Regions from separate parts of the Marinomonas sp. CT5 genome, predicted to be linked through region 2. Evidence: predicted binding sites of a transcription regulator. Region 2 holds the regulator's gene; the other holds the start of a gene.

Region 1 (5,148 bases), 330 kb from region 2:
TGAACCCAATCTTGGCAGAAATGCTCAAAGGCGAATAGATTCTCACCCAGGTTTGAATCTACAAAAAATAAGGCCCTCTCATTGGGCCTTATTTTTGCGCTTAATCTGAGCCAACCTTATCTAAAAGTCATTCCACACTTCTTTTGCAATTCCATTTAGCAAACCAATCTTATTCCACTGATCGTCAATCGTTAGCTTATTCCCCTCCGCCGTAGAAGCAAAACCACATTGTGGGCTAACACATAAGCTTTCTAAAGGCACATAGCTTGTGGCCTCTTTAATTCGCTCTTTAATGGCTTCTGGCTCTTCCAACTCAGGAAACTTAGACGTCACCAAACCCAACACCACACGGCTACCATTATTCTGCCAATAGCGTAAGGGAGCAAAATCCCCTGCTCGATCATTATCGTATTCAAGGAAAAAACCATCATAGTGAGTGGCAAACAAAGCCTCGGCCACTAATTCATAACCACCAGAGAACAACCAAGATGATGCGTGATTACCACGGCAAATATGCGTTGTAATAATCAAATCTTTTGGCTTCCCTTCCAAAGACTGATTAATAATATCCGTACAGATTCTACTAACTTCATCGGGGTCAATCCCTCTGGTTATCAATGATTCTCGCTTAGAAGCATCAACAAGGAATGCCCAATTCGTATCATCAAACTGCAAGTAGCGACAACCATGAGCATAATAAGCCTGAATTGCATCACGATAGGTTTGCGCTAAATCCTTATAAAACTCGTTCACGTCTTCGTAAATATCACCCAATCTTGACGAGCCGTCATTAGCAAGAATTTCTTGACGAAGAATCATAGTTGGACTTGGAATTGTCGCCTTAGCAACACAGCCATCACCAGTCTCAGCGGCTTTTTTTAGAAAATCAAAATGCGTTAAAAAAGGATGCAGTGGATTAAAAGACACCTTTCCCGATACACGAATATTATAAGATGGTGCCGCTTTACCCTTAAATCGCTGGTTATAACCCGATTCTGGCACATAACCCTCGATACCATTTAGATTCTCTAAAAAATCGATATGCCACAAGCTGCGACGAAATTCGCCATCTGTAATCACTTTCAAGCCAGCGTCTTTTTGTTGCGCAACCAATTCGGTAATAGCACGATCCTCAACCGCGGTTAACTCCGCTCTTGATAGTCTATTTTCTTTAAAGTCACGACGAGCTTGATGAAGACACTCAGGGCGAAGATAACTGCCCACAACATCAGAACGGAAAGGAATAAATTCCATGGCAAACACCTCTTAATAACTTACTTTGACGTTGAAATAAGTCGTCATCCTAACCAAGCCATAAAAGGAATGAAACTCAAGACCTTCATGATAAACATGTGGAAAATTCATTATATACTTACCAAACCTTCGGCAAATCACTCCACCTCGTTGTATAAGCAGGCGATAAATGTTCTCGCTTCATCGACCATTGCGGCGAAACACCTTGAGAAGCAAAGAACACATTCCCTAAGCCACTACTATTTATCTGATCCACCACATTCATCAAATTGCTGGCGCTTGCTTTTCGTTTTTCCAACTCAAAAATATTCGTAGGAGATAAATCAGCCTGAAACAAATCTTCCTGATATTCGCCTTGCTCATAAAAATCCGCCAATATAACGCCCGCTTTCATATAGCGAAAACCAGAGCGCCAAAGCCGACCAAAAATCACCTGCGCCACATCAAGTAAATCTCGAGTATCATCCGTTGGGCATGGTAACTCTACTGACAAAGAATTCGAATAACGCCCTTCTTTTGGAACATGTGAACTAGTGCGTATAAACACACTTATGACGCGACAAAGGCGCTTTTCAGCACGCAATTTTTCAGCGGCACGAGCGGTGTATTTCGCAACAGCTTCCCGTAGCTCTTGCTGAGTAGTGATACGATGACCAAAGGAACGACTGCAAATAATCTGCTGCTTCACAGGCCGGACACTTTCAATATCCAAACAAGCAACACCATTCAATTCTCTAACTGTTCTCTCCAGTACGACAGAGAACTCTCTGCGTATGGACTTTGCGTCCGTATCAGCCAAATCCAGCGCCGTATAAATCCCTCTTGCTTTTAATTTTTCACAAATCCGACGCCCAACACCCCAAACATCACCAACATCAACTAACTCTAATAACTTACGCTGTCGGGCAGGATCAGTTAAATCGACAACACCACCTGTTTTTGAATACTTTTTCGCCGCACGATTCGCCAGCTTAGCCAGCGTCTTAGTTGGAGCAATACCCACACAAACAGGAATCCCAGTACACTGATCAATTTTACGCTTCAGCCGCTGGCCAAAAGACAACAAATCAACAACACATTCCACACCCGTTAAGTCTAAAAACGCTTCATCAATAGAATATACCTCCACCTGAGGCGCCTCTTCTTCTAACAAAGTCATCACTCGATTAGACATATCTGCGTATAGAGCATAATTCGATGAAAAACACACGATACCATGTCGTGCAATTTCATCTCGCAAGGTAAAAAATGGGCCTCCCATTTTAACCCCTAGCGCTTTTACCTCTTTGGATCGAGCAATGATACAACCATCATTATTCGACAAAACGACAATCGGTTTATGCTTTAAATCTGGCCGAAACACCCTTTCACAGCTGGCATAAAAGTTATTGCAATCCACTAAAGCAAACACCGTTTTCATCCAGCACGATCCAAACGACGAACCACACTAGTTACAACACCAAAAACCTCAAACTCCGACTCCTCAGTAATTGGAATAGCGGCATACGCCTTATTCTTTGGACGCAATAAAACCTCAGGCTTCAACTCCAACATTTTCACCGTCATTTCCCCATGAATACTGGCAATAATAATGTCACCATGTCTTGCCGTTAAAGACCGATCAACCACCAACACATCACCCGAATAAATCCCTACATCGACCATCGATTCTCCTTGCGCTCGCACAAAAAAAGTCGACATAGGATGCGGGATACAAAGCTCATTAAGATCCAACGTTCGCTCAACAAAATCCTGTGCTGGCGAAGGAAACCCAGCCGACACAGACTCAACATAAAGCGGAATTTGAACACTATTAGAAGGAATAAAAGCAGCAGAATTAGAAGCCCCAAGATAAGTCACTCGCATAGCAAAACACCAAAATACTGTATGAATATACAGTATAGTTTCAAACCCAATAAATAACCAAGCAAAAATTCACTCTAAAATGCGCATTGTATTTCCCCCACAAAACAGACGCACAACAAACCAAGACTCATCAATCGAACTCTACGTGCAATGTATTGTCTTAGTCTGCACAAATAAGACATGTCATAATTGAGCATCACAACCGTCATCATAGTGACAGGAGGACAAGTATTATGAGCAAACCATACAACAAGCTGACCCCAGAAGAAGCCAATGTCATTCTGAATAAAGGTACAGAACGTCCGTTCAGCGGAGAATACACCGACAAAATGGAAGGTGGCTTATATGTCTGTCGACAATGTGAAGCACCGCTGTACACTTCAGAGCATAAATTTATCTCACACTGCGGCTGGCCAAGCTTCGATGATGAAATTCCCAATGCCGTTAAACGCGTTCCCGATGCCGATGGTCGACGTACCGAAATTGTCTGCGCCAACTGTGGCGGCCACCTCGGCCATGTATTTGAAGGAGAAAGACTCACCGACAAAAACATTCGACATTGTGTCAACTCCATCTCGATGAAGTTCATTAGCCAGTAGTAAACAAACCTTCCTCTATTTGACAAAAGAAAGCCCCTAACCAATCTGGTTAGAGGCTTTCGCTCCTTGTATTCCTCCCAGCACAAACCTTCCCCAAAGTGTCTACCTATGGCGTTTTTGACACGTTCGATGGCTTGCTCACCCCATACAGGGTTGGTTTGAATTCTCGCTCATCGGCTTTTGACCGTATCGCGCCACCGCGACCCAACCGCCGTCGCTCGTGCGCTGCAAACCCTCGTATGGCGTGCCTTCGCTCAGCTAAAACACAAAACCACCGAGCGACATCATCTGACGCATGATTACTCCTTAGATAAAAATGGAGGGACAGAAACGAAAAAGCCCATCGAGGGATGGGCTTAGGGTTTGGTTTGAGAGGTTAAGGGGTGTTGCTTGTCTGAGCCTAAATTTAAAAGCTTAGTTACACTTTTCGACGAAGGATCCAAGCCAAGCTTTTTGAGTCCTTCTTAATGCGATTGTTATGCGATTTATTCAGAAAATTCGTCAAAATATGATTTAAGTGTATTTTTTGTGCTCCTTCAATATGTTCCACCAACTCTACAGTTGTTTTCAACGATTTTATCAAGAACTTATCCAATAAAATAACAGCAAGTCAACTTAGGAGAAATAGCATGCTAAACCCTAGCATCATAGTTAATATCATTTTGCCTGTTAACATTACGTGGCAATCAGTTACAGCGCTCATCAATGCACTGACAGCGTATTTGAACCAAGATATTCGCCTAACTATTTGTTTAGGCTTCAATTACAGGCAAGGAACTCTAGGTGTCCAAGGCATCTATCAAGAGTTGAATGACAAACTGAAAACTCTTCTCGTGGAAAATGAGGAAAATAATGTCGTAATCCAATCCTGCCTTATCGAATTTACAGGCGAGTCCTTTCCCTATGGCAAGGTTCGCAACGCATTGATGAAACACAATATTACCCAAACGGCGATAAATAACGACTTGAAACTTGGGTTAATCCCTTATATCAGCTTCCAAGACTCTGATGATTCTTTGCGGACAGTTACAGATTTACGTAGCGGAGAATTAGTCAGCCTAAATGTATTTAACTATCTGTATGATTTTATCAGACAATCCATGGAACAATATCAACCCGAATATATATACGATGATGTCGTCTTGGCAACATTGTACCAATATCCTCCCATAGTTAGTTTTGGTTACACTCCCAGCCAAGCCAACTTGCAAGAAGTCTCTAAAGACACACGCCAACAACTTTTGTTGCAACAAATCAGAACAGATATGCTCGCAAGAGATATAGCAGTAAGAAGCTGCGGCGGATATCTACCAGAACCCAACTTGTTTGTGTTAGGGGAATTTTGTCTAGATCCGAACGTACTGTTTGGCGATAAACAAGGTGAGAGTCATAAACTGGTACATACTTTCACGCAAGCCATTATGAAACG
Region 2 (5,148 bases):
ATGTTGGCTCAGCGCTTGTATGAGGGTGGTTATATCACCTACATGCGTACTGACTCGACAAATTTAAGTGCTGAGGCGGTTGATTCCTTACGAGACTATATTTTGTCGAATTTCGGTGAGGCATACTTGCCAGCAGAACCGATACGTTACAGCAGTAAGGAAGGTGCTCAAGAGGCACACGAAGCGATTCGACCTTCTGATGTTAACGTGCGAGTAGATGACTTACAGGGTATGGAAAAAGATGCTCATCGTTTGTACGACTTAATTCGTAGTCAGTTCATGGCATGTCAAATGACACCTGCTGAGTATACATCTACCACGATTACGGTTACCTCTGGCGAGTATGAGTTTAAAGCGAAAGGTCGAATTTTACGCTTTGATGGTTACACTCGGGCCATGCAAACAGTGGCAAAAAAAGGCGAAGACAATACGTTGCCCGATGTGGGTAAAGGGGAGTACTTAACACTCCAAGAGTTACTTCCTGAGCAACATTTTACAAAACCCATAGCTCGTTTTAGTGAAGCTAGCTTGGTTAAAGAGCTTGAAAAACGTGGAATTGGTCGTCCTTCTACTTATGCGTCTATCATTTCTACCATCCAAGATCGTGGTTATGTGCGTGTTGAAAATCGCCGGTTTTATGCTGAAAAAATGGGTGATATCGTTACTGAACGTTTGGTTGATAGTTTTAATTCGTTAATGAACTTTAGTTTTACTGCGCAAATGGAAGAGCAGTTGGATGATATTGCTGAAGGTCACAAAGATTGGATTAAAACGCTGAATGCTTTTTATAAAGATTTTAGTTCGGTACTTGCTAAGGCTGAAGCGCCAGATGGCGGTATGATGCCGAATGAGCCGACACCTACGGATGTTGAATGCCCAACTTGTTCTCGACCTATGCAGATTCGTACAGCCAGTACGGGGGTCTTTTTATCCTGTTCGGGCTATGCGTTACCGCCAAAAGAGCGCTGTAAAGCAACGATTAACCTTGTTCGAGGCGATGAAGCTGTCGCTGTAGACGATGAAGAAGGTGAATCTAAAGCGCTGATTAATAAACATCGCTGTAAAATTTGTGGTTCAGCCATGGATAGTTATTTAATGGATGAGCATCGCAAGCTTCACGTATGTGGTAACAATCCATCTTGTTCTGGCTTTGAAGTCGAACATGGGACTTTTAAAATAAAAGGTTACGATGGGCCAACGCTTGAATGTGATAAGTGTGGTTCAGAAATGCAATTAAAAACAGGGCGTTTTGGTAAGTACTTTGGTTGCACGAATGAGGAATGTAAAAATACTCGTAAGTTGCTGAAGAATGGAGAGGCGGCTCCACCAAAGATGGACCCTGTGCCTATGCCCGATCTAGCTTGTCAAAAAGTAGAAGATCATTATGTTCTTCGTGATGGCGCAACAGGGCTGTTCCTAGCGGCGAGTCAGTTTCCACGCAAACGAGAAACTAGAGCGCCTCTTGTCAAAGAATTATTGCCTTATATGGATCAGATAGATTCTAAGTATCACTTCTTTGCGAATGCTCCAGTAAAGGATTCCGAAGGTCGCCCAACGATTATTCGTTATAGCCGTAAAACAAAAGAGCAATATGTTATGACGGAAAACGAAGAAGGTAAGCCAACTGGCTGGAAAGCCTTTTATGTTGGTTCTAAATGGGTGATTGAGGAAGGTAAAAAGAAATGACCAGTGCCAGTTTAGCTAGCCTAACCAATCAAAAGTTGGATACGGCAAGACGCTTTATACAGCAAAGTCAGGATTGTAATGAAGCATGGCTGAAGGTTGGCCTTGAAAGTTCGGCTATTTTCCAATTAAGAAGTGCGTTGAATGGGCTATTGAAAGAAGTCTCCGCTGCCTATTCTTTATCTGGCTCTCTGGAAGTGGCTAAGTTATTGGCTGAATCTGAAAAAAAGCAAATGGCTGTGCCAGTGTTAGGTGAGTTAGATGATTTGCTTTCTCGGCAGGATTCTTGGTGCTTTCTATTGAACCAGGCTTATTTGGTTCAGTATGAGTGTCGCGCTTCAATGTCTATGGTTCAAGCCGATGATTTAATCGGTCGTGGAGATGACGCTGGGGCGTCAGTGAGTTTCTATTTGACCAAGCTAGTCGAATTAGTATTACGTTTTAGAGAAGAGTCATCAGAGTATTGAATATGAAAGAATCCTACCTAGAAATTGTTGAGCTTGATAACGGCGATATCGTGCTGCGTCCGGCCAGTGAAGATGGTGAGGAAACAGTGCCATTGGCAACGCTTAAAATTTCCGATGACACTCGGTCTTATTTAAAAGATCGTTATTTTGAAATGGCGAAATGTATGTTTCATGCGGGTATTGATTATGTATATTCAGATGAAGCCTTTCTTGAAGACGAATCAGAGTATCTTGATGACTACCGTCCTAAAATTTTACATTAAGGGTGTGAGATCGAAAGGTGTATAAGGAAGTTAAATTAAAGGCGAAGCTCATGCTTCGCCTTTAATTTTTACAATATTTGATAAGGGTTAATCTAATCAAATACCTTGTCTAATTACCCCTACTGATAAACCTTCGATGGCAAAGTCTTCACTTTCTAAATTGACAATAATGTCATCAAATTCTTCATTTTCAGGGATTAGACGGACGATGCTGCCTTTTTGCTCGAATCGTTTCACTGTGACTTCATCGCCTATTCGTGCAACCACAATTTGGCCATTCCGTACCGTGGTGGTTTTATGAACGGCGAGTAAATCGCCTTCCATTATGCCAATATCTTTCATGCTGGTTCCCGAGACAGACAAGAAGTAGTCAGCATGGGGGGAAAACATACTGGCAGGTATGCCGACATGAGAATGAATGTTTTCTTGGGCTAAAATAGGGTACCCTGCTGCAACTTTGCCAATAACGGGTAAACCTAGGTCGTCTTTTGATTCATCATTAGAGGCCATATCAATAAGGCGAATGCCACGAGAGGCGCCAGATAGCATCTCTATAGCGCCTTTTTTACAAAGGGCTTTAAGGTGCTCTTCTGCTGCATTGGGAGATTTAAATCCAAGCCTGCGTGCAATTTCTGCTCGAGTGGGTGGAAAACCAGTTTCACTAATAAAATCGCGAATGGTTTCTAGAACGTCAGATTGTCTTTTGGTTAATTTAATCATAGGGTATCTGGTTGTTTATACAGTTACTGTTATTATATACAGCATTCCTAACTATACTCAATGATATAAATGCTTTCAGACGAACTAAAAACACAAATTCAACTTGCATATCGAGCCTCTTTGGATGCGAAGTCCCATAAACCAAGGGCTGGACAGCGCCAAATGATTGGTGCGATTGCTCGTACTTTAGGTAATATTAAACAAGGCTCGGAAGGTGAGCGACTTGAAGAAAAACATGTTGCTGTTATTGAAGCCGGTACGGGGACAGGAAAAACCTTGTCTTATTGTCTTGCAGCAATTCCTATCGCTAAAGCACGTGGCCTCAAATTAATCATTTCAACCGCTACGGTGGCGCTACAAGAGCAAATTTTACACAAAGAATTGCCGGATCTGCTCGAGCATACTGAGTTGAGCTTTAAATATACGCTCGCGAAGGGGCGAGGGCGTTATTTGTGTTTGAACAATCTTGAGAGTTTTTTGAGTTCTGAAGAGCAAGCTATGGACGATATGTTTGCCGGTCTGTTTGAACAACACTTGCATTCTGATGATGTTAATACCGTTTTATATCAAGAAATGGATGTTGCTCTGTCAAAAGGGGAGTGGGATGGCGATAAAGATAATTGGTCCGGGGTGGTTCGTGATCAAGATTGGCGTCGTTTAACCACAGATCATCAGCAATGTACTAACCGTAATTGTGCAAACTATTCAGCTTGCCCATTCTTTAAAGCCCGTGCTGAAATCGAAGTAGCGGATGTGATTGTTGCTAACCATGATTTGGTGTTGGCTGATTTGTCTTTGGGTGGAGGGGCAATACTTACACCGCCTAAAGAAACAATTTATGTTTTTGATGAGGGGCATCACCTTCCAGATAAGGCAATAGGGCATTTTCGTCATGAAGTTCGTTTACAGCAAAGTATTACTTGGTTGCGTCAATTAGAAAAAAATTTGGTGAATTTAAAGCAGGAACTTACTGATGCCGTAAGTGTAACTGGGCAGTTATTACTTAAGATTCCTCAGCAAATACAGAATATTGTCAACTTTATCCAGTATGCGCAGCAGGGTTTGGCGCCTTACATCCAAGGTTTAGGACTGGATCAAGAGAATAATCAGCATAGGTTTGAGTTCGGGCTTATTCCAGATGAATTGCGTCAGCTTGCTTACAGTCTACAAACAACGTATCAAAAACTATTTAACAGTATTGAAAGTATTCAAGAAGAATGTAAAAAGACCAAGCAAAACGAAGGAATGGGAGTGACCGCGGAGACCGCTGAAACCTGGCAGCCAATACTTGGGGTGATTCTTGGACGTTTAGAGGTTTGTATTGGTTTGTGGCGTTTGTATTCAACTGTCGATGACCAAAATTATCCGCCTAATGCACGCTGGTTGATTTTGTCTGGTCAAGGAATGGAACAAGACATTGAACTTGGAGGATCTCCTATCCTAGCTGCGAATACTTTAAGGCAGCAGTTGTGGGATAAGTGTTTTGGTGCGGTGGTGACTTCCGCGACATTGACAGCGCTGAATCAATTCCACCGTTTTAATATGCGATCAGGGGTGCCTAGGGAAAGCGAATATTTACGAGTTATGAGTCCCTTTAATTTTCAAGAAAATGGTCTGTTGGTCGTACCGGATATGGAGCATGAACCCAATCGGGTTGATCAGCACACTGCTGAAATTGTTGCCTATTTAGATGAGCATGTGAATACGGAGAAAGGAAGCTTGGTGTTATTCTCTTCTCGTCGACAGATGGAAGAGGTGGCCCAGTCCGTTTCAGCAGGATTGCAGGAAATACTTTTGATGCAAGGTGAGCAGTCTAAGCGTGTTATTTTGGACTCACACAAGTCTCGTATTGATGATGGAAAAGGAAGCTTATTGCTTGGCTTAGCAAGCTTTGCTGAAGGCGTGGATTTACCTGGCAATTATTTAACTTGTGTGTATATCGCTAAAATTCCATTTGCTGTACCGGATGATCCGGTTGAAGCGACGCTGGCTGAATGGATTCAGAAACGTGGTGG

What was found. Region 2 encodes LexA, which represses DNA repair genes until DNA is damaged. Its sites were predicted from a motif close to TACTGTNTANNTANACAGTA; they were not measured.
Region 1: the regulator LexA is predicted to act here: its motif matches at 3,136-3,155, upstream of umuD (translesion error-prone DNA polymerase V autoproteolytic subunit).

Annotation. Positions count from the first base shown of each region.
Region 1 covers NZ_CP025572.1:2,572,943-2,578,090, forward strand. The annotation lists gene gatB (Asp-tRNA(Asn)/Glu-tRNA(Gln) amidotransferase subunit GatB) at 1-38, shown strand, start outside; gene C0J08_RS12085 (5-methyltetrahydropteroyltriglutamate--homocysteine S-methyltransferase) at 121-1,254, opposite strand; gene umuC (translesion error-prone DNA polymerase V subunit UmuC) at 1,373-2,674, opposite strand; gene umuD (translesion error-prone DNA polymerase V autoproteolytic subunit) at 2,671-3,120, opposite strand; gene C0J08_RS12100 (methionine-R-sulfoxide reductase) at 3,354-3,719, shown strand; gene C0J08_RS12105 (OTU domain-containing protein) at 4,349-5,148, shown strand, end outside.
Region 2 covers NZ_CP025572.1:2,245,292-2,250,439, forward strand. The annotation lists gene topA (type I DNA topoisomerase) at 1-1,686, shown strand, start outside; gene C0J08_RS10480 (DUF6586 family protein) at 1,683-2,150, shown strand; gene C0J08_RS10485 (hypothetical protein) at 2,153-2,413, shown strand; gene lexA (transcriptional repressor LexA) at 2,510-3,133, opposite strand; gene dinG (ATP-dependent DNA helicase DinG) at 3,203-5,148, shown strand, end outside.